DNA from 2 places in the Kocuria sp. 2SI genome. Region 2 is predicted to be linked to the other one. Evidence: riboswitches for the same ligand, from Rfam matches in the RefSeq annotation. Region 2 holds a riboswitch; the other holds the start of a gene.
The links. Region 2 has a riboswitch for S-adenosylmethionine ahead of FFS25_RS00195 (ABC transporter ATP-binding protein). Riboswitches for the same ligand answer to the same signal wherever they lie in the genome.
Positions count from the first base shown of each region.

Region 1: linked by a shared signal. The riboswitch ahead of FFS25_RS05810 (bifunctional o-acetylhomoserine/o-acetylserine sulfhydrylase) and the one ahead of FFS25_RS00195 (ABC transporter ATP-binding protein) in region 2 are both predicted to bind S-adenosylmethionine.

Region 1 is NZ_SCNB01000007.1:58,183-62,739, forward strand. It holds gene metX (homoserine O-acetyltransferase MetX) at 1-922, opposite strand, end outside; gene FFS25_RS05810 (bifunctional o-acetylhomoserine/o-acetylserine sulfhydrylase) at 924-2,285, opposite strand; SAM riboswitch class IV at 2,353-2,469, opposite strand; gene FFS25_RS05815 (CPBP family intramembrane glutamic endopeptidase) at 2,538-3,323, opposite strand; gene FFS25_RS05820 (S9 family peptidase) at 3,387-4,557, shown strand, end outside.
Region 2 is NZ_SCNB01000001.1:44,246-48,802, forward strand. It holds gene FFS25_RS00185 (APC family permease) at 1-434, shown strand, start outside; gene FFS25_RS00190 (LLM class flavin-dependent oxidoreductase) at 577-1,992, opposite strand; SAM riboswitch class IV at 2,074-2,188, opposite strand; SAM riboswitch class I at 2,304-2,411, shown strand; gene FFS25_RS00195 (ABC transporter ATP-binding protein) at 2,410-3,210, shown strand; gene FFS25_RS00200 (aliphatic sulfonate ABC transporter substrate-binding protein) at 3,207-4,253, shown strand; gene FFS25_RS00205 (ABC transporter permease) at 4,250-4,557, shown strand, end outside.

The DNA of each region.
Region 1 (4,557 bases), on a different contig from region 2:
GCACCAGGTAGGAGTTGGCGTCGAAGCGGCCCACGAGCTTGGCGGCCTGATGATCCAGGTAGCTCTCGATCGCATACCGGCCCCGACGGCGCCCCGGCAGCGGCGCCCCCGGATCCTCGCCGGCCTGCGCCGCATTGCCGAAGCGCGCGTTGAGGTCCGGTGCCGCGCGGTAGGTGGTGTGCGCGATCCGCCGTGCGATTCCGAGGCCCACGGAGGGGATGACGCCGTCGTAGTAGTCGCCGCCGCGGAAGTCGGGGTCGTTGCGGATCGCCAGGCGCTGCGCCTGGCCCCATGCGATCTGCTCGGCGCTCGAGGCGGCGGTCGAGGCGATCACCGCACAGGCCCGCACCTGCTCGGGGAACGTGGCGGCCCACTCGAGGGCCCGCGCACCGCCCATGGAACCGCCGACGACCAGCCGCCAGGACGCGATGCCCAGCTGCTCGGCCAGGCGCTGCTCGGCGCGCACCGAGTCGCGGATCGTCACCGCGGGGAAGTCCGATCCCCACGGAAGACCGGCCCGCGGGCTGTCCTCCGGGATCAGAGTCGACGGACCCGTGGAGCCGTAGCAGCCCCCGAGCATGTTGATGGCGACCACGAAGAAGCGGTCGGTGTCGATCGCCCGCCCGGGCCCGACCAGTCCGTCCCACCAGCCCGGTGCCTCGGCGGAGACACGGTCGAAGGAGGTGGCGTCCTCGGCGACCCGTCCGCGCGTGACATGGGTGTCCCCGGTCAGCGCATGCGGGACGAGCACCGCGTTGGAGGCGCGGTCGTCGAGCTCGCCCCAGGTCTCGTAGGCCAGCTCGACATCGGGCAGCACGGCCCCGGATTCCAGCCCGAGGTCGCCGATGCGGGCGCGGCGCAGCAGCCCCTCGGTGCGGAAGGGCTGCTGCGAGCGCGCGGTCGTGCTCTGGATGGCGGTCACCTCAGACCGATCCCCCTGCGCCGCGCGCCTTGACCGCGGCGAAACCGAGCTCCAGGTCCGCGAGGATGTCGTCGATGTGCTCCAGTCCCACGGACAGCCGCACGAACCCCGGGGCGACGCCGGCGGCCAGCTGCTCCTCCGGGGAGAGCTGAGCGTGCGTGGTGGAGGCCGGGTGGATGACCAGCGAGCGGACGTCACCGATGTTCGCGACGTTCGAGTGCAGGCTCAGCGCGTCCACGAAGGCCTGGCCGGCCTCCGAGCCGCCGTCGAGCACGAAGCCGAGGATCGAACCTGCGCCGCCGGGGACGTACTTCTGCGCACGCTCGTGCCACGGAGAGGACTCGAGCCCGGCGTAGGACACGGATTCGACGCCCTCGTGGGCCTCCAGCCAGGTGGCGACCGTCCGAGCGTTGGCGACGTGGCGCTCCATGCGCAGCGACAGCGTCTCGATGCCCTGCTCGATCAGGAAGGCGTTGAACGGGGAGATGGAGGCTCCCATGTCCCGCAGCAGCTGGGTGCGGACCTTGAAGGCGAAGGACACGTTGGCCCCGAACGGCCCGTTCTCGCCGAAGACCTCCCCGAACACGACGCCGTGGTAGGACTCGTCCGGCTCCACGAACCCGGGGAAGCGCTGCGGGTAGCGGGTGTAGTCGAAGCGCCCGGAATCCACGATGAACCCGCCCACCGAGGTGCCGTGCCCGCCCAGGAACTTGGTGGCGGAGTGGATCACCACGTCGGCGCCGTGCTCGAACGGCCGCAGCAGGTACGGGGTGGCGATGGTGTTGTCCACCATCAGCGGCACCTCGGACTCGTGGGCGATCCGCGAGACCGTCTCCAGGTCCAGGACGTCGTTGCGCGGGTTCGGGATGGTCTCCGCGTAGAAGGCCTTGGTACTGGGCCGAACGGCATCGCGCCAGGCCTGGGGATCGTCCGGATCGGAGACGAACGTGGTCTCGATCCCGAGCCGCGACAGGGTGTGCTTGAACAGGTTGAAGGAGCCGCCGTACAGCGACGGGCTGGCCACGATGTGATCGCCCGCCCCGGCCACGTTGAGGATCGCGTAGGTGGTGGCGGCCTGCCCGGAGGAGACCATGACGGCCGCGGTGCCGCCCTCCAGGGAGGCGATGCGGTTCTCGACGACCTCGGTGGTGGGGTTGGTCAGGCGGGTGTAGATGGGCCCGACCTGGCTGAGTCCGAAGCGACCGGCAGCGGTCTCGGCATCCGGGAAGACGTACGAGGTCGTCTGCTGGATGGGCAGCGCCCGGGCGCCGGTGACGGGATCGGGCTCCTGACCGGCATGGATCTGGCGGGTCTCGAAGCTCCATCCCTGAGGGGCGGAGGGGGTGGGCTGCTGTGCTGACATGTCGGCGACTCCTTGTCTTCCGGGGCCGCGGACCGAGGTCCGACGGACCCGTCGGACCGGGTGCCGTGACCCGCGCTTGCCGTGTACGCGTCGGCGCACCGGCCCGGTCCTCACCCAGGGCACCCCACCGCGGAAGGAGGGTTGCCGGCCAGCTAGCTGGGGCTTGTCGCTGGCTCTCGTGACCTGATTCCCATTCTCGGACGAGCGAGGCTCCGGCGCAAACCCGGGTTCCGTGGCCTGTGGAGCGCTCCGTCAGAACAGCAGGGGCCCGGCTAGGAAGCCGACGGCGTCCAGCAGGAAGTGGGCGATGATCAGCGGCATCACGCGTCCGGTGCGGCGGTAGAGCCACAGGAACACCAGCCCCATGACCACGTTGCCCAGCGCCGGACCGACGCCCTGGTACAGGTGGTAGCTGCCTCGCAGAAGGGCCGAGCCGATCAGCACGGCCGGCCACGTCCATCCCACCCGCAGCAGGCGATCGGCCAGGAACACGACGACGATGATCTCCTCCACGAGCGAGTGTCGCACCGCCGAGGCCAGCAGCAGGATGACCTCCCACCAGGAGGTCCCGCCCGCGTTGGTGACGATCTCGGCGGTGATCCCGAGCTGGCGGCCCGCCTGGTACAGCGCCAGGGTGCCCAGTCCCATGACGACGAAGAGCAGCGTCCCCAGGCCCAGATCTGCCAGCGGGGCTCGGCGGTCCAGGCCGATCCGGTGCAGCAGCCCACGCAGCTGACCGGCCGAGCCCGCCAGCAGATAGAGCGCCAGCAGCGGTGGAACCAGAGCCAAGAGGATCCCGAGGCTGCGGCGCAGGACGTCGAACAGGGGGAAGCCGCTCTGCGGCGCGTTCATGGAGGCCGTCGACTCGGCGATCGAACTGGTGGACAGCGTCTCGGCGAGGTTCAGGACGGACCACAGCGCGCTGGCCCCCAGCGAGACGCCCAGCACCAGCAGGATCTGCAGCCACAGATCGGCTCGCTGGGAGCCGAACGACGGCTGGGCTGGGGCCTGGGAGAGGTGTTCGGTCATGGGCTCCATTGTGGGCCAGGGGCACGACGGCAGCGGCCTGTGCTGTCGGCGCCGGTTCCTACGATGAGCGCCATGACCTCCCAGCACCCGGATCCCTCCCCCGCTCCTCCCGAGACGCCGCGCCGCGACCACGTCCGCGAGTTCCACGGCGACTCCTTCCAGGATCCGTACGAGTGGCTGCGGGAGAAGGACTCCCCAGAGGTCATCGCCCATCTGGAGGCCGAGACCGCCTGCGCGGAGGCCGCCACCGCCCAGCTGGCCCCGCTGCGCGAGCAGCTCTTCCAGGAGGTCCGGACCCGCGTGCAGGAGACGGACCTGTCGGTGCCGTGGCGGCGCGGCGACTGGTGGTACTTCACGCGCACCGTGGAGGGCGGAGAGCACTCGGTGCAGTGCCGCGTCCCGGCTGCTGAGGAGGGGTGGGAGCCGCCGCAGATCGTGGCAGGTCAGTCCCTGCCCGGCGAGCAGACCCTCCTGGACGGCAACGCCCGGGCGCAGCCGCACGAGTTCTGGTCGCTGGGCGCCTTCGACATCACCCACGACGGCACCCGGATGGCCTGGGCCGAGGACACCACCGGGGATGAGCGCTTCACGGTGCGCGTCCACGACTTCGCAGCCGACCGGACGCTCGACGACGAGATCCCCGAGACCTCCTACGGCGCCTTCCTCTCGCCCGCCGGAGACGCCGTCTTCTACACCGAGGTCGACGACTCCTGGCGGCCGTGGCGCCTGCGCCGGCACGTGCTCGGGACCCCGCTGGAGCAGGACATCACCATCGCCCAGGAGGACGACCCCGGCCTGTGGCTGGGGGCCGAGCTCTCCTCGGACCGGCGCTGGCTCGTGCTCGAGGCCGGGTGCTCCGAGTACTCCGAGGTCTCGATCCTGCGCATCGAGGAGGCCGGCGAGCAGGACCCACAGGTGGTCGTGCCGCGCGGGGCCGGCGTTCTCGCCTCGGCGGAGCCCGTGCGGATCGACGGCCGGGACGTCGTCCTGCTCCAGCACGATCGCCAGGCTCCGGATGGACGCCTGAGCCTGATCGAGCTGTCGGACCTGCCCGGCGAGTCGGCGGAACTGCCCGGCGACGGATTCCCTCCCGGCATCGACATCGTGGCGCCCAGGGAGGGACTGCGCGTGCTGGGCTTCGCCGCCACACAGCATCACCTGGTTCTCGAGGTCCGTGAGGACATCCTGCCGGGGCTGCGCATCCTGCCGCTGAAGGGACTCGGCACGGAGAGCCAGGCCGAGC
Region 2 (4,557 bases):
AGCTGGGCGCAGCAGGGGCCCAGGCCCAGCAGCTCCTGCTCAGCGACCCCGACCTGGCCGAGAAGCTGCGCGACGAGCGCGAATGGCATCGCCTTCCCTCGGCCGACGGCGTCCTGTTCGTGGAGGTGACCCTGCGCGATCCATCGGACTTCGAGGACCGGTTGCGCGTGAGTGCCCACGAGATCGACGGCCACCGCGTCCTGCGCGCAGAGGGCTCGTCGGTGCCCACCTGCCTGGCCGGCGTGGCCCTGGCCGTCCGGGACCGGACGGGGCGGCCGTCGCACCTCTACCTCGAGTGGTCCGACGGCTCGCCGCTGGTGAACTCCCTGCGCTTCCTGCTCCTCGGCCGCGGTCAGACGGCGACGGCCGTGCACGAGGTCCTGCGCCGGGCGGTGGCGCGCAAGCAGGACCGCCCGTTCGTGCACGTGACGTGAGGCTCCGCGCAGGGCTGCGGACGCAATCCTCGGGAACCGCAGCTTGAATTTCTGGACGCATACATCGCCACTGCATCCCTGCCAGTGATGGCAAAGGCCCTCGGAAGGGCCAGGGCCTCTGCCAGCTGCCGTTCCCCAGCCCTCAGCCGAGATCCCGCGCCGGGGTGTCCGCCGTGGACGGCCTGCCCATGTAGGCCCCGCGGTACTTGGCCGCCGGGTGGGTGTCGAGCACCTTGGTCTGCCCTGCACCGTAGACGTTCTCGCGCAGGGTGGGGCCGTCGTAGTCGGTGCGGTAGCGCCCGCGCTTCTGCAGCTCCGGGACCACCTGCTCCACGAAGTCCTCGAACGAGCCCGGGGACACGTGGTAGGCCAGGTTGATCCCGTCCAGGCCGCCCTCGTCGATCCAGGTCTCGAGCTGATCGGCCACGGTCTGCGGGGAGCCCACGACCACATCGCCCATGCCGCCGATCGCGCAGTGGCGGGCGATCTCCTCGCGCGTCCACTGCTTGGTGCCGTCCTGCATGGTGAACGGCGTGAGGAAGGACTGGATGGCCTCGGTCTTGACGTAGTTCAGGACCTCGTCCTCCTGGAACGTGGACAGATCCAGCCCGGACCAGCCGCCGATGATGGCCTGCGAGGCCTCCAGGTTGGCGTAGCTCTGGTACTCGCGGTACTTGGCCTGGGCCTTCTCGTCGGTCTCATCGACCACCACGGAGAGCATCGCGTAGATCTTCACGTCGTCCCGGTCACGGCCCTCGGCCTCGACCTTGTCGCGGATCCGGTCGGTCATGTACCGGGTGAGGTCCGGGCGCAGGGCGCCGATGAACACGGCTTCGGCGTGCTTGCCCGCGAAGGCCTGCCCGCGCGAGGAGGCCCCGGCCTGGAAGATCAGCGGGGTGCGCTGCGGGCTGGGCTCGGTGAGCGCCGCACCAGGCACCGTGAAGTGCTTGCCCTGGTGCTGGATCGGGTGGACCTTGGCCGGATCGGCGTAGATCCCGCGCTCCACGTCCTTCACGACGGCGTCGTCCTCCCAGGAGCCCTCCCACAGCTTGTAGCAGACGTCGAGGAACTCCTCGGCGATCTCGTAGCGCTCGTCGTGCTCGATCTGGGTGGGCAGACCCTGGTTCTCGGCCGCCGAAGGCAGGTAGGAGGTCACCACGTTGAAGCCCACGCGCCCGCGGGTCAGGTGATCCAGCGTCGCGTACTTGCGCGCCAGCGTGTACGGCTGCTCGTAGGTGACCGCACTGGTCACGCCGAAGCCGAGGTTCTTCGTCACCGCGGCCATGGCGGAGATCTGCATGAACGGATCGTTGACCGGGACCTGCGCGCCGTCGGCGATCGAGGGGGCGGCCGAGTTGCGGTAGATGTCGTAGATGCCGACAACGTCGGCCAGGAACAGGGCGTCGAAGCGGCCCCGCTCGAGCACCTGGGCCAGGTGCGTCCAGTACTCGATCGTGTTGTACTCCGTGGCCCGCGAGCGCGGGTGGCGCCACAGCCCGAAGCTCTGGTGATCCACGCAGGTCATGTCGAAGGCGTTCAGGGAGATCCGCTTGGCCATGGGAGGCTGCTCCTGAGGGGTCAGACCCGCGCCCCGTGCGCCGCTCATGCCGCGGCCAACCTGCGGGTCCAGCGCGTGCATGCGCCGCACTTGCCGCACGCGGTCTAGCGAGCGGCCCGATCCTCACCTGGGGCACCCCGCTACGGGAGAGGGTTGCCGTCCGGCCAGCCAGGGCTGTGGGCCGGAACTCTTGATCGTGTGAGCGTCATCCTATGCACACCTGAGGCGACGGTGCGAAGCCCGTCCCGTGCGTTGCCCCGCTCGTCCTCCGATTTGCTGTCTCCCCGGACCAGGGCATTGAATGACCCCGGTTCCCATCCGGAGCGGCCGAGAGACCTGGCTCGTCGACGCCGCAGCAACCAGTGCCGTCCATTACGCGGCACAAGGTGCTAATGCCAGGACCGATGGAGTGATGTGATGATCTCTGCGCCCCCGTCCGCCCTGAGCACGGTCGATGCCGCCGCCCTGACCTTCGATGGCGTCGGCAAGTCCTTCCCCTCTTCCGGCGGCCTCCAGCGCGATGTCCTGGCCGACGTCAGCTTCCATGTCCGCCCCGGCGAGATCGTCTCGGTGCTGGGCCCGTCGGGCTGCGGCAAGTCGACCCTGCTGCGCGCGGTGGCCGGTCTCGGCACGGCCTCCGCCGGCCGGGTCCTGATCGACGACGCGCCCGTGCACGGCCTGGACCCGCGCTGCGCGGTGGGCTTCCAGGAGCCGCGGCTGCTGCCCTGGCGCACGGTGGCCCGCAACGTGGCGCTCGGGCTGCCCCGCGGGGTCCGGGGCCGCGAGGCCGAGCAGCGCGTGGCGCACCTGCTCGAGCTGGTGCGGCTGACGAAGCATGCCGAGGACCGCCCGTCGGAGATCTCCGGCGGCATGGCCCAGCGGGCCTCGCTGGCCAGGGCGCTGGCGCGCAATCCGCAGGTGCTGCTGCTCGACGAGCCGTTCGGGGCGCTCGATGCCCTGACCCGTCTGAAGATGCAGGACCTGCTGCTGGAGATCCACGCCGCAGATCCCACGACGGTGCTGGTGGTCACCCACGATGTGGAAGAGGCCCTGGTGCTCTCCGACCGCGTGGTCGTGCTCGGGACGCCGCCGGAAGGCGGGCCGGCAGGGATCCAGGAGATCCTCACGGTCGACTCGCCGCGACCGCGCCACCGCGATGATCCCGAGCTGACGCAGGCCCGCACGCACCTGCTCGGCCTGCTGGGCGTGGAGGCATGAGCGGGCTGACGCGTCGTCGCCTGCTGGGCCTGGCCGCCGCCGGGGCCGCCGCCGCGCCCCTGTCCGGGTGCGTCATGGAGGGCGAGGGCCCGGGCCGCGGCATGGCCGCCGGCTCGGACACCGAGATCTACCTGGACTACGCGACCTACAACCCGCTGTCGCTGATCATCCGCGAGAAGGGCTGGCTGGAGACCGTCGCCGCAGAGGACGGCCAGGAGGTCCACTGGACGTTCTCGGCCGGGTCCAACAAGGCCAACGAGTTCCTGCGCGGCGGGGCGATCGACATCGGCTCGACCGCGGGCTCGGCCGCGCTGCTGGCGCGCACCAACCGCTCCCCCATCCGCGCGATCGACATCTGCTCCCAGCCGGAGTGGGCAGCACTCGTACGCACCGCGGACTCGCCCCTGCGCTCGGTCGAGGATCTGCGCGGCAGGTCGGTGGCGGCCACCAAGGGCACGGATCCCTACTTCTTCCTGCTGCAGGCGCTGTCGGCGGCGGATATGGGCTTCGACGAGACCACCGTGGTCAACCTCCAGCACGCCGACGGCCGCTCCGCCCTGACCAGCGGGCAGGTGGACGCCTGGTCCGGGCTCGACCCGATCATGGCCGGCGCCGAGCAGGACGGGGCGGTGCTGTTCCAGCGCGACCTGGCCTTCAACACCTACTGCTTCCTCAACGCCCGCGAGCTGTTCCTGGAGATCAACCCGCGCGGGGCCCAGATGGTCGTGGACGTCTACGCCCACGCCCGCGCCTGGGCGCTGGAGAACCCCCAGGAGGGCATCGCGATCCTGGCCCGCGAGTCCGACATCGACCGGGGCACCGCCGCCCGCGTCTGGGAGCGCACGCACCTGGACATCGACCCGGTCCCCGGCGACGACCAGCTCGAGGTCCTCGAGCGCATCGCCCCGATCCTCGTGGAGACCGGTGACGTCCCCGACCTGGAGACCGTCCAGAAGGCCATCGACACCATCCTCGACGCGCGGTTCGCGCAGGAGGCCAGCGCCCAGCGCGCGGCCGAGATCATCGAAGGGCACAGCGCATGAGCGTCACGACCACCTCCGCACCAGCCTCCGAGGCTCCGGAGCCCGCGGGCTCCGACCGTCCCGGCTCCCAGCGTCCGGACTCGCAGCGCTCGGTCCGCACCCCCGCCCCGCGGGGCTCCATCCTGCGCAGCCCCTGGGCCCGGCTCGGCCTGGGCCTGCTGCTGCCGGTGGCACTGCTCGCGCTGTGGCAGCTGCTGTCCACGAACGGCACGTTCTCCCCGGTGCAGCTGCCGCGTCCCCTGGCGGTCCTGCAGGCCGGTGGCGAGCTGCTGGCCGACGGGGCGCTGTGGACCCACATCGGGAT